DNA from 3 places in the Mesorhizobium sp. M0244 genome. Region 1 is predicted to be linked to each of the others. Evidence: predicted binding sites of a transcription regulator. Region 1 holds the regulator's gene; each other region holds the start of a gene.
The links. Region 1 encodes PhoB, which activates phosphate uptake and scavenging genes when phosphate is short. Its sites were predicted from a motif close to TGTCATNNANCTGTCAT; they were not measured.

Region 1 (7,808 bases):
GGAAACGGTCGATCAGTGCCGCTACATCTGCGACGATGCCGGCATCGAACTCTATACGCTGAGCGATGCCACCCGCGAAACTGAAGAGATGATCGCGCTCGAGACCCAAAGGCCCTATGTGGAGCTTGCGACAGCCTTCAGCTACCGCGACGACGCGAACTTCAAGGCCTGCGACGTCAAGCGCTATTACCAGCGCGTCGCCGAACTCAGGGCACGAACCGTGACACCGGCCAACATGACCAACGCCCTCATTCCGTTGCCGACGGCAAAGCCGGATTTTGGCATCGTCGCGGAAATTCCTGAATCCGGGATCGAAACTGCCGGTGCCGCTCTCGCAGAGGCAAAAACGCCGGTTGCCGAGGTGCAAGGGGCTGCCCAGCATCAGTCGGTCGAAAGAGCGATTAGCGCGCGGCCGGTGAGAGTGGTCGGGCCGGCCTTTTTCCCGGCGGACTGACCAAGGCGGGCGATGTTCCGAGACGGCGAACGGGTGGCCGGATAGCCGCTTCAAGGCGTAAAGCCCCACGCATCGACGGACGGCCGGTTGGTTATTCGCAGACCATACGGGCCCGTTTGCCGGGTTCGCTGACATTCCTGCAGGTGAGCGGCTTTGCCGGCTCCGACGACAGCATGGGCGGGTTGTTGGCGACCCCCCTCCGTGGCGCTGCAACGGAAGCTGCGCTCCTGCGCACCGCCGGCCTTTTCGGCGATTGCGGCGCCACGGGAAAGACGTCGGTCTCCAACTGCGACTGATCGGCTTGCGCCTGCGAAGAAGGCCGGTCCCAGAAACGGCGAACGTCGAGCGGCTTGGGAATGATCACGGTACCATCATAGCTGCGCGCGCAGCCGCTTCCCAAAAGCAGCACCAGGCACAGGAAGACAGGCGGAATCCGTCGAGACATCAGCAACACCCCTGCAAGCTTATAACGCCGCTTCGGCCTAACCGACAACCGGCGGAATAGTGCAGAGGGAGTAGGTACGGTGAAGTAGAAATCGTCGCACTTCCAGTCGAAGGCTCTGCTCGAAAGATCGAGCACCGGGTCGGGCGCGGATGGCGAGATCCAGCGCGAGGCGAGTTAAACCTTGCGATTCGTCAACGCTTCCAGCGTAAGGCCATGGTGCGATCGCACCATACCAATGCCGCGCTCAGTCGCGACAATAGGATATTCGAAGTTCCGCTCCTCCAGTTACGGGCGGGAGCAGCGACCGCCGGCAAGAAACAGGGTCAGATTTACCCCAACGGACCTGTTTCGGCGATGGCGCGGCCATGACACCTTCTGGCTGCATGCAACGCGCTCTCGCCCGGTTTTTCTTTTCGAGGCCGATTGCTGCGATCTCCGAGGGGATAATGTTGGCCGGAATTCACGCAAGCTGCTGATTCCAGCGGCAAACCGCGGCCATTCCGACAAAGCCCGCGGCCGCTCCTTCTTACCCCGGCTGGACAACGTTACCGGAGCGACATGAAACTGTCATGCGACTGTAATAATCGGGGGCTATTGGCCTCAGCGGGCGCCGGAGGAATGGCGCCGAGAGACCATATTCCGAACAGGAGCAGGCCACATGAGACATTTCATCCGCTCGGCGGCCGTTGCGATTGCAATGGCTGCGGCGACGACCACCCTCACCCTGTCCGCCGCGCTCGCCGCGGACATCTCCGGCGCCGGCGCCACCTTCCCCTACCCGATCTATGCGAAGTGGGCCGACACCTACAAGAAAGACACCGGCATTGGCCTTAACTACCAGTCGATCGGTTCCGGCGGCGGCATCAAGCAGATCAAAGCCAAGACGGTTACCTTCGGCGCTTCGGATGCGCCGCTCAGCGGCGACGAGCTTGAATCGTCCGGACTGGCCCAGTTTCCGATGGTGATGGGCGGCATCGTTCCCGTCGTCAATCTGGAAGGCGTCAAGCCGGGCGAGCTGGTTTTCGACGGAGCGACGCTGGCCGACATCTTCCTCGGCAAGATCACGCAGTGGGACGACGAGGCGATCAAGAAGCTCAATCCCGACGTCAAGCTGCCTTCGCAGGCGATCGCGGTCGTTCACCGTTCCGACGGTTCGGGCACCACGTTCAACTTCACATACTATCTTGGCGACGTCAGTGCGGACTGGAAGGACAAGGTCGGCGTCGACAAGGCAGTGGAATGGCCCGTCGGTATCGGCGCCAAGGGCAATGAGGGCGTTGCCAACAACGTCTCCCAGACCGGCGGCGCGATCGGTTATGTCGAATACGCCTACGCCAAGCAGAACAAGCTCACCTACACCGATCTGATCAACAAGGACGGCAAGAAGGTTGAGCCGACCGCAGTGGCGTTCTCGGCGGCCGCAGCCAACGCCGACTGGAGCTCGAAGCCAGGCTATGGCGTGATCCTCGCCAACCAGTCGGGCGCCGAGTCCTGGCCGATGACGGCGGCGACGTGGATCCTCCTGTACAAAAAGCCGGACGATGCCGCGACCACCGGCGAAGCGCTCAAATTCTTCGCCTGGGCATATGACAAGGGCGATGAGATGGCCGGCGAGCTGGACTACGTTCCGATGCCTGACAAGGTGGTCGAGAGCGTCAAGGCCATGTGGGCCAAGGAAGTCGTCGGCAGCGACGGCAAGCCGCTCTACTCGGCTATGTAATCTCCTCCAGGGAGGGCGTCGACGGCGCCCTCCCTGTTGCCTTCAATCGCGAGGACCCAATGACCATCGCTTCCGATGCCATGCCATCATCTGCAGCAGCCCGGGCCAGGGAAGCTACGGTGCGGCGCTTCGCGCTCACAGATGCCATATTCCGCGGACTCACCCGCGCTTCTGCAATTCTTGTGCTGGTCATCCTCGGCGGTGTCGCGATGTCGCTGTTTGCCGGCTCGTGGCAGGCGCTGTCGGCCTTCGGCTTCTCTTTCCTGACGACCGAAAGCTGGAATCCGGTCACGGAAAAATTTGGCGCGCTGGCGCCGATCTACGGCACCATCGTCACGGCGGCCATCGCCATCCTGATCGCGGTGCCGATCGGCATCGGCATTGCGGTCTTTCTCACCGAACTCTGCCCGCGTCCGCTGAGGCGCCCCATCGGCATAGCGGTCGAGCTCTTGGCCGGCATTCCCTCGATCATCTATGGCATCTGGGGCCTGTTCGTGTTCGCGCCGTTCCTGCAGACGACGATACAGCCCTTCGTCATCAACCTCTTCCATGGTGTGCCGGGACTATCCAGCCTTTTCGCCGGCCCTCCCTACGGCATCGGCCTTCTGACCTCCGCGCTGATCCTTGCCATCATGGTGCTGCCCTTCATCACCTCGATCACCAAGGACGTCTTCGATACGGTGCCGGCGGTGTTGAAGGAATCGGCCTATGGCATCGGCTGCACGACATGGGAAGTGACCCGGCGCGTGGTCATTCCCTATACCCGCATCGGCATCATGGGCGGCGTCATGCTTGGCCTCGGCCGCGCGCTCGGCGAAACCATGGCGGTGACCTTCGTTATCGGCAACGCCCACCGCATCAGCGCCTCCCTGTTCGCTCCGGGCACGACCATCTCGGCGACCATCGCCAACGAATTCACCGAGGCCGACGGCGACCTCTACACCTCTTCGCTGGTTTCGCTCGGCCTGATCCTGTTTGTCATCACCTTCCTGATCCTTGCCGCCGCCCGCTATATGCTGATGCGGATCGACGCCCGTACGGGAGCCTGACCGATGTCGACATCCTCATCGCTCCACAGCCGCCGCAAAGCCAGGAATTCGGTGATGATGACGCTTTGCGTCGTCGCCGCCGGCATCGGGCTTGCCTGGCTGGCGCTCATTCTCGGCGCGTTGGTCTATAAGGGCACAGCCGGGCTTTCGCTCGCGGTCTTCACCGAGATGACGCCACCACCGGGCGAAGCTGGCGGCCTGCTCAACGCCATCGCCGGCAGCCTGGTCATGACGGTCATCGCCGTTATCGTTGGCACGCCAATCGGCGTTCTGGCCGGCACCTACATGGCCGAGTATGGACGCTTTTCGCGCATCACCACCGTCGTCCGCTTCATCAACGACATCCTGTTGTCGGCGCCGTCGATCATCATCGGCTTGTTCGTCTATGAATTGATGGTGCGGCCAATGGGGCATTTCTCGGCGATTGCCGGCGCCGTTGCGCTTGCCATCCTGGTCATTCCGGTGGTCGTGCGCACTACTGAAGACATGCTCAACCTGGTGCCGAACGCGTTGCGTGAAGCCGGCGCCGCGATCGGCGCGCCGCGCTGGGTGGTGATCCGTTCGGTCGCCTACCGCGCCGCATTGTCCGGCATCGTCACCGGCATATTGCTGTCGATAGCACGCATTTCCGGCGAGACGGCGCCGCTGCTCTTCACCGCGCTCAACAACCAGTTCTGGAGCAGCAATATCAACGCGCCGATGGCCAGCCTGCCGGTGACCATCTTCCAGTTCGCTCTCAGCCCTTACGAGGAATGGCAGCAGCTGGCGTGGACCGGCGCACTCATAATCACCCTGACGGTTCTGGGCTTGAGCATCCTCGCCCGCAGCCTTACCGGACGCAGAGAGGACAGATGACACAGATGTTGTCCCCGGACATGACGATGACCGAAACGGTCGCCGAGAAGACGAAGATCGAGGTCAAGAACCTCAACTTCTACTACGGCCAGAGCAAGGCGCTGAAGGACATCAGCCTGTCGCTGCCCGAGCGCAGTGTCACGGCCTTCATCGGGCCTTCGGGCTGCGGGAAGTCGACGCTGCTGCGCGTCTTCAACCGCATCTACGAGCTCTACCCGAAACAGACAGCCGAGGGCCAGGTCCTGCTCGACGGCAAGAACATTCTCGACCGGTCGCAGGATCTCAACCTGCTCAGGACCAAGATCGGCATGGTGTTCCAGAAGCCGACGCCGTTCCCCATGTCGATCTACGAGAACATCGCCTTCGGCGTCAGGCTCTACGAGAATCTCGGCAAGTCCGAGATGGACGGCCGCGTCGAACAGGCGTTGAAGCGTGCCGCGCTTTGGGGCGAGGTCAGGGACAAGCTCAACGCCAGCGGCTTGAGCCTCTCCGGCGGCCAGCAGCAGCGGCTCTGCATTGCCCGCACCGTGGCAGTGAAGCCGGAAGTCATTCTGCTCGACGAACCGGCCTCGGCCCTCGACCCGCTGTCGACCGCCAAGATCGAGGAACTGATCGACGAATTGCAAGCCGACTACACGATCGTCATCGTCACTCACAACATGCAGCAGGCGGCGCGCGTGTCGCGCCAGACTGCCTTCATGTATCTGGGTGAGCTGGTCGAGTTCGACCGGACCGAGAAGATCTTCACGTCGCCCCGCGAGAAGCGCACGCAGGACTACATCACCGGCCGCTTCGGCTGAGCGGTGCCGATCACGCAGACGAGGACAATATCATGGCCGAACATACAGTCGCGTCTTTCGACGAGGATCTCGAGCAGATCAGCAAGCTGATCCGCGACATGGCCGATCTCGCCGGTTCGATGGTCGGCGGGGCGACCAAGGCCCTGTTGAATTCCGACAATGCGCTGGCGCAGCGCGTTGTTTCGGACGACGCCATCATGGATGCGCGTCAACGCGAACTGGACGACCGCGCCATCACCCTGATCGCCAAGCGCCAGCCGATGGCCCACGATCTGCGCCATGTCGTCGGGGCGATCCGCATGGCCGGCGACCTCGAACGCATCGGCGACCTTGCCAAGAATATCGCCAAGCGTGTGAGTGCGGTCGGCCTCAGCGTCACGCCGCGCGACCTATCGCATTCCATCGATGCGATGGCGCAGCTGGTGCTCATCCAGGTGCAGGGCGTCATCGAGGAGTATGCTGCCGGCGATGCGGCCGCGCTGGCCAAGCTACGCGCCGCCGACGAGCGCATCGACGTCAAATACACGTCCGTGTTCCGCGAGCTGTTGACGTACATGATGGAAGACCCGCGCAACATCACCGCTTGCACGCATCTGCTGTTCTGCGCCAAGAATCTGGAGCGGATCGGCGACCATGTCACCAACATCGCCGAAAATGCGTATTATGTGCTGACCGGCGAGCAATTGCCTGTCAATCGTCCGAAGCAGGACGAAACGACAATGTCCGCACCGGTGACATGATGGGGGTGCCCAGCCGATGATCGCACCACGCATAATGGTGGTGGAGGACGAGGAGCCGTTGGGTGTGCTGCTCCGCTACAATCTCGAATCCGAAGGCTACCAGGTCGAGGTGGTGACACGCGGCGACGAAGCCGAGATCCGTTTGCAGGAGAATGTGCCCGATCTTCTGGTGCTCGACTGGATGATACCAGCGGTTTCCGGCATCGAGCTCTGCCGACGGTTGCGGGTGCGCCCCGAAACCGAGCGGCTGCCGATCATCATGCTGACCGCGCGCGGCGAGGAGAGCGACCGGGTGCGCGGTCTTTCGACCGGCGCCGACGACTATCTGGTCAAACCGTTTTCGACACCGGAATTCATGGCCAGGGTCAAGGCGCTGCTGCGCCGCGCCAAGCCGGAAGTGCTGTCCAGCGTGCTGAAGGTCGGCGACATCGTGCTCGATCGCGAATCGCACAGGGTCTATCGCAAGAAGAGCGAAATCCGGCTCGGGCCGACCGAATTCCGGCTGCTCGAATTCATGATGCGGCATCCCGGCCGCGTCTTCTCGCGCAGCCAGTTGCTCGATAATGTCTGGGGCGAGACGATCTACATCGACGAACGCACCGTCGACGTGCATGTCGGGCGGCTGCGCAAAGCCGTCAATAACGGCCGCATGCCGGATGTCATCCGCACCATCCGCGGTGCCGGCTATGCGATCAGGGAAGATTGACCTGCCTGGTCAGGCTACGTTCTTTCTGATGCCGGGCCTCATTTGCGCGCCCGGCGCGAAAATCTCCTGGTCGACGAAGCTTAACGCCCGCATCGCGCAGCCTTCGCGGATCAGCGGCAATTCGTTCGGCTCGGTGTCGAAGGAGATCGAGCTCGAATGCTGGCCACCGGCGGTCTGGGCGATGGCCTTGCGCAAGGCCGGCTCGATCAGATCGAAGGCGGCGGCACTGACGCCGACCATCGCGACCGGTGCTGGATCGATCAGCGCGAACAACGAGCCGAGACCGAAACCCAGCGCTTCGCCGGCCCTGCGGTAGGCCTCGCGTTCCGGCCCATCCTTCTCGCGGGCCCGGGCCGCCAACGCGCGCATGTCGGCGTCGCTGACGTCGGCGACCGGTTTGCTGTCTTCGCTCATCCCCGTAGCGTTGCGCCAGATGGCGTAATTGCCTGCATAGGCCTCGATGCAGCCGCGCCGCCCGCAACGGCAGAGCGCGCCGCCTGGACGATGGATCATGTGGCCAAACTCGCCGCCCGAGGAATGCGTGCCGGTGAACAGCTCGCCCTTCAGCACCAGCCCCATGCCGATGCCGTGCGAAAGCAGGATGGCGATGAAGTCGTCGCGATAGCGATCCGGATCGCGCCAGCGCAAAGCCACCGCCATCATATTGCAATCGTTCTCCACCGTGGCCGGGATGCCGAATTCGTCTTCCAGCATGTCGGCAAAGGCGATGTCCGTCTGCGGCGTGATCGGCGACCACAGCATGGCGCGTGCAGGGGAGTCGGTAATTCCCTGAATCGCCAGGGCGATGCGGGCGACACTGCGGACGTCAAGGTCTGGATCTTCCAGCCGGCGCCGGACGATGGCCATGCATTCGCGGATCAGCTCGTCGCGCGGCATGGTCAGCGTGTCCAGCCGGCGCTGTTCCTCGACGACCACCTGTCCCGCATAGTCGATGATGGCGGCCGACAGGAAATTCAGCGACAACACCACGGTCAGCACCGCCGCCGCTTCCGGGTTGAGGGCGAGGCCGACCTGCGGA
Region 2 (7,808 bases), on a different contig from region 1:
CGGCAGCCAGGGCCATTTCGAGCTCAACGTCTACAATCCGCTGATGGCCTATTGTTTCCTGCAGTCGGTGCAGCTGCTCGCCGACGCCTCCATCTCCTTCACCGACAATTGCGTCGTCGGCATCGAGGCCCGCGAAGACAACATCAAGGCGGCGCTCGACCGTTCGCTGATGCTGGTGACCGCGCTGGCGCCGACGATCGGCTACGACAACGCGGCCAAGATCGCCAAGGCGGCGCACAAGAACGGCACGACGCTGCGCCAGGAAGCCTTGGCCACCGGGCTGGTCAGCGAAGCCGACTATGAGCGGCTGGTGCGGCCGGAGGACATGACGCATCCGGGCTAAGGTATGTTGATATCCCTGAATCTCAACACACCTATGTTGATCGCGAAAACGTTACCTCGGTGAACAATCCGTAACCAATCCGGCGTCTTTGGTGAACAGTCGGCCTGCGCTAACTGGACGGGTATTCCAAACCCTTCTGGAGAGAGTAACCGCCATGTCCACCAACACGTCCACCAACACTTCGTTTGCCGGTTCCGGCACCGCCGCCGGCGCCTCGGGCACGATCCTGCTCGGCCGCATCCTGCTGTCGGTCATCTTCCTGCTTTCCGGTTTCGGCAAGCTGACGGCGATTGCCGGCACGGCCGGCTATTTCGGCAGCCTCGGCCTGCCGCTGCCGATGGTGACCGCCATTGTCGTCGGCCTGATCGAACTGCTTGGCGGTCTCGCCATCCTCGTCGGCTTCCAGACCCGGATCGTGGGCTGGGTGATGGCGATCTTCACCGTCGCCACCGCACTGGTTGCCCACACCGGCTGGGCCGATCAGATGCAGATGATCAATTTCCTGAAGAACGTCGCGATTGCCGGCGGCTTCCTCGTGCTCGCCTCCTCGGGCCCCGGAGCCTACTCGATCGACGCCAAGCGCGGCTGAAGCAGTCCAGCATTACTTGGACAAAAGGGGTGCGGAATTTTCCGCGCCCCTTTTTCGTTGTCGGTTTGTGCCCTTCGGTCCGCTGACGGAAAACCTGCTAAGATCGGGCGCCAGGCCAAGCGGCCGTCGACAACGGAGGTGAAGATGCCCCGCAATGCGCTGCTTTTGCTTTCCCGGCTGCTGTTTGCCGCACTGTTCGTGCCGTCCGGCTTCCATGCGCTTGCCGACATCGCCGGCACATCGGGCTATTTCGCCGGCCTCGGCCTGCCGCTGCCAACGCTCGCTGCCTGGGGCACGGGGCTGTTCGAACTGATCGCCGGGCTGCTCATCCTCGTCGGCTTCAAGACGCCGATCGTGGCGCTGCTGCTCGCCGCCTTTTGCGTCGCGACAGCGTTCATCGGCCACTATGGCCAGGGCGGCGGCGATCCGACGCTGACCTTCATGCATTCGCAGATGCTGATGAAGGACATCGCGATATCAGGCGGTTTTCTGGCGCTGGCGATGGCTGGCGCGGGTGCATGGTCGGCCGACGGCGGGATGGCTGCAGGGACTGGCTAAGCTGCCGCCCGGCTCGGCTCATTTGCTGTCGAGAAAGACGAACTCCGCAAGCCTGGTTATGTTTATGGGCTGAGAGAGAAAGGCGCCATGCCCCATTCGACCGACGCTGATGGTCAGGCAAACCTGTCTGCTTTCCACCGCGATCGGCAGCCATTCATATCCATATTGATCTGCGCCCTTGGGGGAGTAGCTCCGAAGATTGCTGTCAATCGCGACATACAGGTAGTTGCGCAATTGGATCAGGCTTGCCCTCTTAACGTATGGCAACAGGTCGGTTCGGCCCACGATAGGCTCAAGAAAGTTGCCGAGGGGCTGATGAACGGACACGGTTCGATCGACAGCGCCAGGACAGAGATTAACGTCCGCATAAAATGTGTTCATCGAAATCGATCTTTGAAATTTGATCATTTCGTCGCTTATTCTAAATACAAAGTAATTTATCTTTTGCCCATTTTTAGGTTCTAAAAAACCTTTGAGCAAATTGAATGGTGTTTTGCCGTCTGCGCCTTTTGGATAACTCTTCTCAAACTCAAACGCGCCTGTTGCAGCAACGGAAACCTTGGAAACCGTCTGAGCTCTGGCCGCGTCGAAAATCAACAATGGCAGGATGGAAAGCAGCAGCGGCAGGATTTGACTGGATTTCACGATCTTCTTCCCCCTAGCGTGCAGTCGTCGCGATTGGTATCCAATTCAGCGCCGGGCCTGAAGCTACTTCACCGAAACGCTTGGCCCGCCCTCGACCGCCAGCACCAGCCGGCGGTTGGTGACCCTTGCCAGCTGTGCCAGCCGGCCGGCCGGCCGCTCGCCGTAAAGATCGGCCAGCGGCGCCGGCAGGACCAGCGCCAGCACGCCATTGCCGCGGTTTTCCCATTTCAGCCGCGGCATGACGCCCGGCATTGCCGCGGTCAGCAAATAGACGACGCGCAGCAGCGCGGCCAGCACACGGGCGCGCTCGAGATAGCGCGGTGTCGCCAGTCCGCGGATTTCCGGAGCGGCTTCATTGAACACGCCCTCGTGGCGAAACAGGCTGACAAGCGCCAGGAAGGCGCGGCCGGGATGGTCGACGCCAATGAACGAGGCGTGGGCGATGATGTTGAGCGATTGCTTGCCGCGATATTCGGGATGGGCGCGCCAGCCGATATCGGCGAGCAGGCAGGCGGCGTGGCGGTAGCGCGCCTCATCCCTGGTTTCGTTGATGCCGAAGGCAGCGAAGGCCTTGCCGGTCCATTCGACAAGCTCATGCGCGTGGTCGACCGAGCGCGAGCGCAGGCGGGCAAGCTCTTCGGCCGCCGAGATCAGTGGATCGGCCTTCTGCTCGGCCTTGTCGAGCAGCGAGTAGAGAAAGCCCTCGCGCACGCCCAGCGCCGAGACGATGATCTTCGACGGCTGCATCGCCGCCATGATCTCCTGCAGCACGATGGCGCCATAGGGCAGCAGCGAGCGGCGGTTCTTGGAGATGCCCTCGATGCCCTTGACCTTATCGATCTCTGCTTTCGCGACCTGCCGGAGGAAGTTCGCGGCGCTTTCGATGCCGATCTCGTAATGATGCATGACGCCGAGCGGGTAGTTGGTCATTTCCATGTGCAGTCGGGCGAGGTTTCGCCAGGTGCCGCCAACCGTGTAGAAGGCCCTGCCCTGCCCGGCTTTCAGCAATTTCGCCCGCGCCAGTTGCTCGCGCGTGATCTTTGCCGCCTGGGCCAGCGAGTTCTTCGCCATGTCCTGCAGGCGCAGGCCGCCCAACGGCAGCGTGATGCCGTCACCGATCGTCTCACCGTCGATGTCGATCAGTTCGAGGCTGCCGCCGCCAAGATCGCCGGCAATGCCGTTGGCCGGGTGGAAACCGGAGATGACGCCGAGCGCCGAATAATGGGCTTCCTCGCGGCCGCTCAGTACCTGGATCTCGGTCTTGAGCACATCCTCGGCGCGGTGGATGAAGTCGGGGCCGTTGACCGCCTCACGAGCGGCGGCGGTCGCCAGCACATACATGCGCTCGGCGCCGGCCTGGTCGGACAGCGCGCGGAAGCGGCGGAACTCTTCCATGGAGCGCGTCACCGCCTCGGGATCGAGCTTTCCGGTCGAAACGATGCCTCGGCCGAGGCCGGCCAGCATCTTTTCGTTGAACAGCAAGGTCGGCGAGCGCGCCAGCCCCTCATAGATGACAAGACGGATCGAGTTCGACCCGATATCGATGATGGACAGCGGTCGGCGGTCCTGAAGCCGGCCCTGGGATGCTGAAATCATCAGCCCGTCGCTGCGTTCTGTTTCTTGCGGCGCTTGAACTGCGCGATGCGCTTGGGCGCATGCGACTTCAACGCATCGCCCCGTCCGGACAGGCTCGGATTGGTCATGAAATATTCCTGCGCGTTGAACGGTTCCTCGCCCTCCTCCAGCACAACGCGCCGGGAAGTTCCGTCAGCCAATACGTCGAAACTTTGCTGGTTGTCCATGATGTTGCCGAGCATGATCTGGCCGAGCACCTGTTCATGCACAGTTGGATTGGTGATCGGCACCATGGTCTCGACGCGGCGGTCGAGATTGCGCGGCATCAGGTCGGCTGAGGAGATGTAGACGATCGCCCCGTCCGAGGGCAGGCCGTGGCCGTTGCCGAAGCAATAGATGCGGCTGTGCTCGAGGAAGCGGCCGACGATCGACTTCACCCTGATGTTCTCCGACAGGCCGGGCACCTGCGGCCTCAGGCAGCAGATGCCGCGCACGACGAGATCGATCTCGACGCCGGCGCGGCTGGCATCATAGAGAGCATCGATGATGATCGGGTCGACCAAGGCGTTCATCTTCATCCAGATGCGGGCCGGCCTGCTCTCCAGCGCGTGACTGATCTCGTCCGAAATGTGCTTGAGGATGCGGTCGCGCAGCGTAAACGGCGAGATGGCCAGCCGCATCTGCTCGGCCGGCTCGGCATAGCCGGTGATGAAGTTGAACAGCTGGGCGACATCGCGCGCGATCGTCGGGGCGGTGGTGAAGAAGGACAGGTCGGTGTAGATGCGCGCGGTGACAGGGTGGTAGTTGCCGGTGCCGAGATGCACGTAATTGCGTAGCCTGCCATCCTCGCGCCGCACCACCAGCGACATTTTCGCGTGGGTCTTCAGCTCGAGGAAGCCGAAGACGACCTGGACGCCGGCGCGCTCGAGGTCGCGGGCCCAGCGGATGTTGGCTTCTTCGTCGAAACGCGCCTTGAGCTCGACCAGCGCCGTCACCGACTTGCCGGCCTCGGCGGCGTCGACCAAAGCGCGCACGATCGGGCTGTCGTTGGAGGTGCGGTAGAGCGTCTGCTTGATTGCCACCACTTCCGGGTCGGCCATCGCCTGGCGCAGGAACTGCACCACCACGTCGAAGGATTCGTAGGGGTGGTGGACGATGATGTCCTTCTCGCGGATCGCGGCAAAACAATCGCCGCCATGCTCGCGGATGCGCTCGGGGAAGCGCGGGTTGTAGGGCGTGAATTTCAGATCGTCGCGGGCGACGGCGACGATCTCCGAAATCTGGCTGAGCGCCAGCGGACCGGTGAGCACGCTGATGCGGCTTGCCGAGACGCCAAGCTCGCCGGCGACGAAGTCGCGCAGCTCGGGCGGCATCAGCCGGTCGAATTCGATCCGGATGACCGAGCCGCGGCGCCGCCGCTTCAGTGCCGTCTCGAACAGCCGCACCAGGTCCTCGGATTCTTCCTCGACCTCGATATCGCTGTCGCGGATGATGCGGAACGTACCGGAGCCCTTGACCTCATAGCCGGGGAACAGCTTGCCGATGTAGAGACTGACCGCCTCTTCGAGCGGGATGAAGCGGACATGGTGCTTGCGATCCGGCAAGCGGATGAAGCGCCTCAGCGCCACCGGCAGGCGCAAAAGCGCGCTCATTTCCTCGCCGTTCTTGCGATGGCGCAATTGCAACGCCATCGAGAAACCGAGATTGGGAATGAACGGAAACGGATGCGCCGGGTCGATCGACAGCGGCGTCAGGACCGGAAACACCTGCTCCTGGAAATGGTCCTCGAGCCAGACCTTCTCGTCCTTGGTCAGCGCATCACGGGTGATGCTCTCGATGCCTTCCTTGTTGAGCAGCAGCATCAGCGCCGAAAGACTGTTCTGCTGGTCCTCCTGCAGACGTTCGACCTCGCGCAGCAATTGTTCGAGCTGCTGTTCGGGGGTGCGGCCGTCCGGGCTCTTCAGCACTATGCCTTCTCGCACCTGGCCGGCAAGACCGGCGACGCGGACCATGAAGAACTCGTCGAGGTTGGCGGCCGATATCGACAGGAAGCGAACGCGCTCGAGCAGCGGATGATTGGCGTTCAGCGATTCCTCAAGCACGCGCCGATTGAATTGCAGCCAGGAAAACTCGCGATTGACGAAGCGGTCGGGATTGCCGCCTTCGGGGCTCGCCACCTCGACGGTGATGAATTCGTTCTGGACCGGCTTCAGTTCGTTCATGATTCCTGCTCTTCCCACACCCGTCCGCCGATTACGGCGTTAACCGGCTTAACTTATCCTCTGACAGGCTTTTGCGACAGTTTCATTTCATCGATCTTGCAAAGAGACGGGTTATAATCCAGATGCAATCGACAAGATCAGGAGACGACGATGGCAGGCGGTTCCATTCCCCATTTCCAGAACGATGCGGGCTATCCGGCGATCGACATCGGCGTCAAGGAATTCATGTGCACCGGCGCCAACCCACCTTTCGACCATCCGCATGTGTTTCTCGACATGGGCGACGACAATGAAAAAGTCTGCCCCTATTGCTCGACGCTCTATCGCTATTCGCCGAAGCTGAAGGCATTGGAAACGCAGCCGCCGGGCTGCCTCTATATCGACCAGGCCGCCTGATTCTTCCGCGACAAGCCTGATGCGAGAAACGCAGTCCCGGCAGGTGGTCATCGCCGGGGCGGGCGTCGCCGGGCTGACCGCGGCATTGGCCTTCGCCGAGCGCGGCTATTCGGTAAAATTGTTCGAACAAGCGCAGCACCTCGAGGCTGTCGGCGCCGGCATCCAGCTTTCGCCCAACGCGACGCGCATTCTTCGACAACTCGGCGTACTCGATCGGCTGATGCCCAATGCGGTGCGGCCCGAGGCGGTCGTACTCAAGGATGCCGCCACGCTGCGCGAGCTGGCGCGCGTACCGCTTGGCCACGCCGCCGAAACGCGCTGGGGGGCGCCCTATCTCGTCGCCCACCGTGCCGATCTGCAAGCCGCGCTGATGCAGCGAGCAGCCGAGCGGCCTGAGATCGAGCTTGTCACCGGTGCCCGCGTCGGCAGTGCCGCCACCGGACCGCATGGCATCACGGCGACGATCGAGAGCGCCGGCACGACCGTCGAAACCGCGGCATTCTTGCTGATCGGCGCCGATGGCGTCTGGTCGTCGGTGCGAGAAAAGCTGGCCCGCAAGGAGGCCGATTTTGTCAGAAGCCGCTTCTCGGGCGAGCTTGCCTGGCGCGCCACCGTGGGTGCCGGCAGCCCTGCTGGGCAAGCCTTTGCAGCGGTCGGCGCGCCCTATTGCGTTACTGCATTCCTCCATCCCGGCTTCCATATGGTCGCCTATCCGGTCAGACGTGGCACTGCCTTCAACCTCGCTGCCTTCACCAAGGGCGAGCGCATCGCCGAAGGCTGGTCGGGGCATGCCAACCCCGCCAGTTTCGCCTGCGCCATGCGCGGTACCGCGCCGGCGCTGGTCCGGCTGGCGGGCGAGGCGGCGCCGTGGACGGCATGGCCGATCCACACCGTCGAGCAGCGGCGGTGGACGACGCGGGAAGGGATCGCCCTGATCGGCGATGCGGCGCATGCGATGACGCCCTTTGCCGCACAGGGCGCGGCGATGGCGATCGAGGACGCCGCGACGCTTGCCGGCTTCGTTGCCGCTTCGCCAGCCGATCTTGAGGGGGCGCTTGCCGCTTGGGAACAGGCACGGCGGCCGCGCGTCGCCCAGGTCGCCCGCCGCGGCGCCATCAACCGCCTCGCCTGGCATGCGGCCGGGCCGGTGGCGATGGCCCGCAACCTGTTCCTGGCGATGCGCTCGTCCGAAAAGCTAACCGCTGATCTCGACTGGCTCTATGGCTGGCGGATGCCGGATGGTGGCGCGCGATGATACGCTCGACAGGCCGGCGGGACAGCGCCCCTCTCTGTCCTGCCGGACATCTCCCCCACTTGGGGGGAGAATCGGCCGTCACCTCGGCTTTCGCCAATTTGCAACGTTGCAGGATGAAGCGCAGCGCCGAAGCTGCCAATCTCCCTCCCTGTGGGGAAGATGTCCGGCAGGACAGAGGGGGCGCGAAGAATCGCGGCGCTGATCAGCCGGAACACCTGTCAATCA
Region 3 (7,808 bases), on a different contig from region 1:
AGCCGGCGCCGGCGGCCTTTTTCATCGCGACAGTGTTCACCGTCATGTCGCGCACCATGCCGGTCATCGCCGCCAGCATCAGGTCGAGCGTCTCGGCCGCGTCGAATACGGATTCCTTGTCTTCCTGCATGTCCTTGCCGTAGGTCAGCGGCATGCCCTTCATCACCGTGAGCAATCCGACCAGATGGCCGGTGACGCGGCCGGTCTTGCCGCGCACCAGTTCGGCAGCGTCGGGGTTCTTCTTCTGCGGCATGATCGAAGAGCCTGTGGAGAAGCTGTCCGACAGCCTGACGAAGCCAAATTGCGGCGTCGACCAGATGATGATCTCTTCGGCCAGCCGCGACAGATGCGTCGCGCAGATCGCCGCCATCGCCAAGAACTCGAGCGCGAAATCGCGGTCCGAAACGCTGTCGAGCGAATTGCGCATCGGCTCGCGGAAGCCAAGCGACTTCGCCGTCTGGTGCCGGTCGATGGGAAAGCTGGTGCCGGCAAGCGCGGCCGCACCGAGCGGGCTTTCGTCCATCCGCTCGATCGCGTTGCGGACGCGAGACAGGTCGCGCGCAAACATCTCGACATAGGCCATGCAGTGGTGGCCGAAGGTCACCGGCTGCGCCGCCTGCATGTGGGTGAAGCCCGGCATCACCGTTGCGGCATGCTCCTCGGCCCGCTCCAGGAATGACGTGATCAGGCCCTTCAGCGCCTCGGCGACACGAAAGCATTCGTCCTTGACCCACAGCCTGAGGTCGACCGCCACCTGGTCGTTGCGCGAACGGGCGGTGTGCAGGCGGCCGGCGGCGGGGCCGATCAGCTCGGCCAGACGGGCCTCGACATTCATGTGGATGTCTTCCAGCCTGGTCGAGAACTCGAATGTGCCGGCCTCGATCTCTGCCAGAATCGTGTTCAGCCCGTGAGCGATTTTTTCTTGATCGGCCGCCGAAATAATGCCGGTTTGCGCCAGCATCTCGCTATGGGCGATCGAGCCGCGAATATCCTGCGCGTAGAGTTTGCGGTCGAACGAGATCGACGCGTTGATCGCTTCCATGATTGCGGCCGGACCCGAGGCAAAACGTCCGCCCCACATCTGATTGCTGGCCTTCTTGTCGCTCATCGCTATAACCCGTGCTCCGGAGCAGTTTTTGAAAAATGGCAGACGGCAATAGATTTTTCCCGGCTTTGCGTCTCATCCTCGCCGCTTTGGTTGCGGGCGTGCTGGCCGGCGCGGTCGCGGTATATGTCAGGGAAAGCGGTTCTGGCAACAACGCGCCCGCGCAAGTGGCTGTCGGCGGCGGCAAGGACGACCTTGCCTGCGCTGCCAAGACCGACCGTGCCAAGAAAATTGCCGCCGCTGCTACCGGCCAGGTTGCCGCGCTTTTGCCGGCGGATCCGCCGCTATCGCTGAAAAGCCTGGCCTTCAACGGCCCCGACGGCAAGCCGACGACGATCGCCGACCATGCCGGCAAAACGGTGCTGCTCAATCTGTGGGCGACATGGTGCGCACCTTGCCGCGCCGAAATGCCGGCGCTCGATGCGCTGCAGAAGGAGATGGGCAGCGATGCGTTTCAGGTTGTTGCTGTCAACGTCGATGCCGGCGACGATACCAAGCCGAAGAAGTTCCTCGAGGACACCGGCGTCAAGGCGCTCGGCTATTATCGCGATGCGACGATGGCGCTGTTCAACGACGTCAAGACGCGCGGCCTGGCGCTGGGCCTGCCGGTCACCATGCTGATCGACGCGGAAGGCTGCCTGATCGCGCACATGAACGGTCCGGCCGAATGGTCCGGGCCGGACGCCCGGCGGCTCGTCGAGACGGCGCTTCAGCCGGGATAGGCTCAGACCGTGCGCAGGCGCGGCTTCAGCACGGCAATGCTTGCATCGCGTCGGCTGGCGGTGCGGATTGCCGGAGCTGTCACGCCGGTCAGGTCGCCGAATGTCTCGATCGGAGCCGGCTTGCCGAGATGATAGCCTTGCCCGATCTCGCAACCCTCGGCGTCCAGGAACTGCAATTCGCCCGGCGTCTCGATGCCCTCCGCCAGGACCGGCAGGCCGAGACCGCGTCCAAGCCCCAGCACGGCGCGGACGATCGCCGCGAACTGGCCGTTCTTGTCGACCGATTTGATGAACGACCCGTCGATCTTGATCTTGTCGAAGGGAAACGCGCTAAGGTTGGATAGCGAAGAGTAGCCGGTGCCAAAATCGTCCATCGCCACATGCACGCCAAGCGCCTTGACCTGCCTCAAGGTTGCCAGCGCGCGCGGCATGTCCTTCACCAGGGCCGTTTCGGTGATCTCCAGTTCGAGCCTGATGGGTGCCAGGCCGGATCTCGCCAGGGCGTCGTGCACCTTGCGGCTGAAGTTCGGATTGTGAAGCTGCACGGCGGAGACGTTGACGGCGACCATCAGCGGGTTTGTCCAGCGAACAGCATCGTTACAAGCCGTCGTCAGCACCCAGTCGCCGATCTGGGCGATGGCGCCGCTGTCCTCGGCCATGGGGATGAAAACGGCCGGGGAAATATCACCCCGCTCCGGATGCTGCCAACGGACCAGGGCTTCGAAGCCGATCATCTTGCCGCTGCGAATCTCCTTCTGCGGCTGGTAGACGAGGTGGAACTCCTTGCGGGCGATCGCCTGGCGCAATTCATGCTCCATCACGCGCTTGTCGCGGGCCGCGGTGCCCATGGCTACCTCGAAAAACCGGTAAGTGTCCCTGCCCTCGGTCTTGGCGCGATGGAGTGCCGTATCGGCATGGCTGATCAGGCCGGCCTGGTCTTCGGCATCCAGCGGAAAGAAGGCGATGCCGATGCTGGCCGAGACAAGACCGTAGCCGACTGAAACTCTGTTTTCCTCCCGGATCGCAGCCAGCACATCCTCGGCTATGCGACCCGCGGCCAGTGGGTCGGGGAGGTTCGGAGCTATGATGGCAAATTCGTCGCCGCCGAGGCGCGCGAGCATCTGTCCGTGGCGCGGGATGCCGGAAATGCAGTGCGCCAGCTTCTGCAGCATGGCGTCGCCGGCGCTGTGGCCATAGAGGTCGTTGACTTGCTTGAACCGGTCGAGGTCAAGCAGCAGGAGCGCCAGATATCCATCCTTGCCGCTACGATCCATCGATGCGATTTCCGCTTCGAGCCGGGAAGAAAAGCTTCGGCGATTGGCAAGCCCGGTAAGTGGGTCGAAATGTGCGAGGCGGAGGATCTCTTCTTCCGCCTTTTTGCGCTCGCGGACGTCGCGAACGGCAAGCACTGTATGAGGCCTGCCGCAGTACGTGATCTTCCTGGCGATCAGCTCGACAGGAATTCTCGTGCCGTCGCTGCCCCTCAATTTCGCTTCCTGCGCCTGCTCGCCGAAGCCGGATATATCGGCTGTGCTCCGTTCGTCGAAAAGGTCGCCGAGCTGCATCGTGTTCAGGGTGGCTGTCGCCGTGCCCGTCAGTTTCGCCATGCTGTCATTGGCGCTGACGATGCGGGTGCCATCGCAAACGATCAGACCTTCGACAGCGGCATTGGCGAGATCGTGCATGCGATCGGCCTCGAGCTTCTGGCCGCGAAAACGCAGGTCGATCCACAGGGCGGCGCCCGACAGCACAAGGATTACCAGGCTGGCGACTGCTGCGGCAAACGCCTGGGAAACGGGGTCGATTGAATGTTCGGATATTTCAATCGAGGAATCCGGAAAGATCGACACTGCGGCCATCGCGATGAAATGCAAGCTGCAGATCGCCAGCGTCAAAAGCACGGCGCCGCCGAGCGTCGCGAGCGCGGATGGGCGACGCAAGACGACAAGAAGCGCCACTGCCGCGAGCGTCCCGCCGGCCAGAAGCGATATCGCGACAAGGGGCAGGTTCCACACGATCCGGCCTTCCACCTCGAATGCCGCCATGCCGATGTAGTGCATCGTCGCGATGGCGCCACCGAGAATGGCGCCGCCGACGAGGAAATGGTCGATGCCGCGGCGCAAGGTGGCAACCCACATCCCAAGCGCGGTCAGGATGACGGCGGCGGCAAGCGAAAAGGCGGATAATCCCGGATTGTATGCGTTTGGTATTCCCGGCGTAAACGCAGTCATGGCGATGAAATGCGTCGCCCATATGCCGAACCCGGTCGAAGTTGCGGCGATCATCAGCCAGACAAGCCGATTTCGGTAGGTCGATCGGCCGACATGCTTAAGGAGATTAACTGCTGAGAAGCAGGAAATGCCGCAGACGAGGGCGGCAAGTGCGACCAGTCTCAGGTCGTGCTGACTTACAATACAGTTATAGACCGTCAGCATCCTGGGTTCACTCGGTCTGCCAAAAAAACAGGGGAGGTGTGACTGATTAGCCCTTGGAGATTTTAACGAATGGTTAACCCGCGGGTCATGAGGCGGGTCTTTTCGGGGGAAACCAGACAAGTGCATGCCGCTCTGCCGAGAGGGGCGGTGGTGCAGTCCCCTGACGCCGCGCTTTCGGTAGCGAGCGCACTTTAGTCGGAAACGATGTTCATTGATCCGCAACAAAACCGTTGTCCGATTGTCATCAGCGCCACATATTGGCTTTGCGGAAGCGCCCCTTTCGCCAATGACAAACGGGAGATGAAACATGAAGTTCTTCGGCTTCGCGGCCGGTATTGCCGCCACCTTGACCCTGCTTTCCACCACCTCCGCCTTCGCCGTCACGCAGATCAGCTGGTGGCACGCCATGACCGGTGCCAACGCCGAGGTCGTCGACAAGATCTCCAAGGATTTCAACGCCAGCCAGAGCGACTATGAGCTCGTTCCGGTGTTCAAGGGCACCTATCCGGAGACGCTGAATGCGGGCATAGCGGCCTTCCGCGCCGGACAGGCGCCCGATATCCTCCAGGTGTTCGACGTCGGTACCGGCGTGATGATGGCGGCCGAGGGTGCGATCAAACCGGCGGCCGATGTGCTGACCAGTGCTGGGATGACCTTCGACAAGAGCCAGTATCTGCCCGGCATCGTCGGCTATTATTCGAAGCCGGACGGCACCATGCTGTCCTTCCCCTACAACTCCTCCTCGCCGATCCTCTACTACAACAAGGACATCTTCCAGAAGGCCGGCCTCGACGTGAACAGCCCGCCCAAGACCTGGAACGAGGTGTGGGAAGCTGCCAAGAAGATCAAAACGAGCGGCGCCGCCCCTTGCGGCTACACCTCGACCTGGCTGACCTGGATCCATCTGGAGAATTTCGCAGCGTGGAATGACGTGCCTTGGGCTACCCAGCAGAATGGCCTGGCCGGAGGTGATGTCGAACTCAAGATCAATGCGCCGATTTTCGTCAACCACTTCCAGGCGCTCGCTGACTTGGCCAAGGACGGCACATTCAAGTATGGCGGACGCACCTCCGAAGCCAAGCAGATATTCCTCGCCGGCGAATGCGGCATCTTCACCGAATCGTCAGGCGGCCTCGGCGACATCGTCAAGTCCGGCATGAACTATGGCATCGGCCAGCTTCCCTACGATACCGACGCCAAGGGCGCACCACAGAACACCACGCCGGGCGGTGCCAGCCTGTGGGTGTTCGGCAACAAGTCGGACGAGGAATACAAGGGCGTCGCGGCCTTCTTTGCCTATCTGTCCAAGACAGATGTGCAGGAATATCTGCACCAGAAGTCGGGATACCTGCCAGTGACGCTTGCGGCATACGAGGCGACTAAGAAATCAGGCTTCTATGACAAACACCCCGGCCGCGAGACACCCATCCTGCAGATGACGGGCAAGGCGCCGACCGACAACTCGAAGGGCGTGCGCCTGCCGAATCTGCCGCAGGTGCGTGATATCCAGAACGAGGAGCTCGAGAAGATGCTGGCCGGCCAGCAAACCGCTCAGCAGGCGCTCGACAATGCGGTCACGCGCGGCAACGCCGCGATCAAGGAAGCGCTGGAGAACTGACGGGATTATCTCGGTTAGTCGGTTGGAATATCGCCCCCGCGCGCGGGCGGGGGCGATACCTGAATAGCGAGGGAAATCAGCCTGTCTCCACGCGTCGTCTTTCCCAACAAGATCCTGCCCTACCTGCTGGTGGCGCCACAACTCGCCATAACACTGGTTTTCTTCTATTGGCCGGCCGGTCAGGCGCTTTACCAGTCGATGCTCAGGCAAGACCCGTTCGGGCTGAGGAGCCGGTTTGTCTGGTTTGCCAATTTCCGGAAGGTGCTGGCCGATCCGGCCTACCTCAACTCGATCAAGGTCACGGTGGTGTTCTCTCTTGCGACCGCGATCGTTGCCATGGTTGTGGCCCTGCTGCTCGCGGTCATGGCCGAGAAGGCCGTGCGCGGCAAAGGCCTCTACCGCACACTGTTGATATGGCCATATGCCGTGGCGCCGGCGATTGCCGGCATGCTGTGGCTTTTTCTGTTCAATCCTTCGATCGGGTCGTTGGCTTATTTGCTGAGAAGCCTCGGCATCGCGTGGGATCCGCTGCTCAACGGCACCCACGCCATGATCCTGCTGGTGTCGGCGGCTGCCTGGAAGCAGATCAGTTACAATTTCCTGTTCTTCGTTGCCGGCCTGCAGGCGGTGCCGAAAACGCTGATCGAGGCGGCGGCCATGGATGGCGCCGGCGAGACCAAGCGCTTCTGGACTATCGTCTTCCCGCTGCTTGCGCCGACAACCTTTTTCCTGCTGGTCGTCAACACGGTCTATGCCCTGTTCGACACGTTCGGCATCGTTCATGCCGTCACCGGCGGCGGGCCGGGCAAGACGACCGAGACGCTGGTCTACAAGGTCTACAATGACGGCTTCGTCAATCTGATCCTCGGCGATTCGGCGGCGCAGTCGGTCATCCTGATGGCCATCGTCATTGCGCTTACTGCTATCCAGTTCCGCTACGTGGAACGCAAAGTCCATTACGGTTGAGGGCAGCGATGATCGGCCAGTCCCCGCTCCGCACCTTCATCGCCCATGCCGTGCTCATCCTTGGCATATTGATCGTGGCTTTTCCGATCTACTACACCTTCGTTGCCTCGACACACACGCTGCAAACGATCCTCAGGCCGCCGCTGCCGCTCTTGCCCGGCGACCAGCTCTGGAACAACTACAGCGAGGCGCTGTTCGGCGGTATTGGTCGCATCGGCGGTGTCAGCGTCGGCAGACTGCTCCTCAACACCACGATCATGGCGCTCGGCGTTGCGGTGGGAAAGATCTTCATCTCGATCCTGTCGGCCTACGCGATCGTGTTCTTCCGCTTTCCGCTGCGCATGACCTTCTTCTGGTTGATCTTCATCACCTTGATGCTTCCGGTCGAGGTGCGCATCCTGCCGACCTACAAGGTGATGGTCGATCTCGGCATGATCGACACCTATGCCGGCCTGATCATCCCTTTGATCGCTTCGGCCACCGCGACGCTGCTGTTTCGCCAGTTTTTCATGACCATACCGGGCGAATTGGTCGAGGCGGCGTGTGTCGACGGTGCCGGGCCGTGGCGCTTCTTCTTCGATATCCTCCTGCCACTGTCTCGCACCAACATCGCGGCTCTGTTCGTAATCCTCTTCATCTACGGCTGGACGCAGTATCTTTGGCCGCTGCTCGTCACCAACAGTAACGATATGAACACCATCGTCATCGCGCTGAGAAAGATGGTTTCCTTCGCCGATGCTGACACGCAATGGCACCTGGTCATGGTCACGGCAATGCTAGCCATCGTGCCGCCGATCCTGGTGGTCGTGCTGATGCAACGCTGGTTCGTGCGCGGCCTGGTCGAATCCGAAAAGTGAGAAGCCGATGGCGACCGTCGATCTGAAGGACGTGAAGAAGATCTATCCCGGCGGCATCGAAGCCGTGAAGGGCGTTTCCATTGCCATTCCCGACAAGGAGCTTTG

Region 2: a site for PhoB is predicted at 6,006-6,022, ahead of NKJ08_RS24545 (RNA degradosome polyphosphate kinase). Genes of this name have one in related genera too.
Region 3: a site for PhoB is predicted at 4,491-4,507, ahead of ugpB (sn-glycerol-3-phosphate ABC transporter substrate-binding protein UgpB). Genes of this name have one in related genera too.

Annotation. Positions count from the first base shown of each region.
Region 1 is NZ_JAMYSE010000002.1:126,378-134,185, forward strand. Features, by position in the region: gene NKJ08_RS02920 (DUF2865 domain-containing protein) at 1-454, shown strand, start outside; gene NKJ08_RS02925 (hypothetical protein) at 546-899, opposite strand; gene pstS (phosphate ABC transporter substrate-binding protein PstS) at 1,558-2,619, shown strand; gene pstC (phosphate ABC transporter permease subunit PstC) at 2,700-3,668, shown strand; gene pstA (phosphate ABC transporter permease PstA) at 3,672-4,523, shown strand; gene pstB (phosphate ABC transporter ATP-binding protein PstB) at 4,520-5,323, shown strand; gene phoU (phosphate signaling complex protein PhoU) at 5,356-6,063, shown strand; gene phoB (phosphate regulon transcriptional regulator PhoB) at 6,080-6,769, shown strand; gene NKJ08_RS02960 (ROK family protein) at 6,779-7,808, opposite strand, start outside.
Region 2 is NZ_JAMYSE010000049.1:24,429-32,236, reverse strand. Features, by position in the region: gene fumC (class II fumarate hydratase) at 1-343, shown strand, start outside; gene NKJ08_RS24565 (DoxX family protein) at 498-932, shown strand; gene NKJ08_RS24560 (DoxX family protein) at 1,077-1,490, shown strand; gene NKJ08_RS24555 (hypothetical protein) at 1,509-2,135, opposite strand; gene ppx (exopolyphosphatase) at 2,199-3,731, opposite strand; gene NKJ08_RS24545 (RNA degradosome polyphosphate kinase) at 3,731-5,932, opposite strand; gene NKJ08_RS24540 (zinc-finger domain-containing protein) at 6,083-6,328, shown strand; gene NKJ08_RS24535 (FAD-dependent monooxygenase) at 6,348-7,583, shown strand; gene NKJ08_RS24530 (TIGR02117 family protein) at 7,802-7,808, opposite strand, start outside.
Region 3 is NZ_JAMYSE010000004.1:15,520-23,327, forward strand. Features, by position in the region: gene argH (argininosuccinate lyase) at 1-1,108, opposite strand, end outside; gene tlpA (thiol:disulfide interchange protein TlpA) at 1,144-1,827, shown strand; gene NKJ08_RS04845 (bifunctional diguanylate cyclase/phosphodiesterase) at 1,830-4,262, opposite strand; gene ugpB (sn-glycerol-3-phosphate ABC transporter substrate-binding protein UgpB) at 4,570-5,880, shown strand; gene ugpA (sn-glycerol-3-phosphate ABC transporter permease UgpA) at 5,962-6,846, shown strand; gene ugpE (sn-glycerol-3-phosphate ABC transporter permease UgpE) at 6,855-7,703, shown strand; gene NKJ08_RS04865 (sn-glycerol-3-phosphate import ATP-binding protein UgpC) at 7,711-7,808, shown strand, end outside.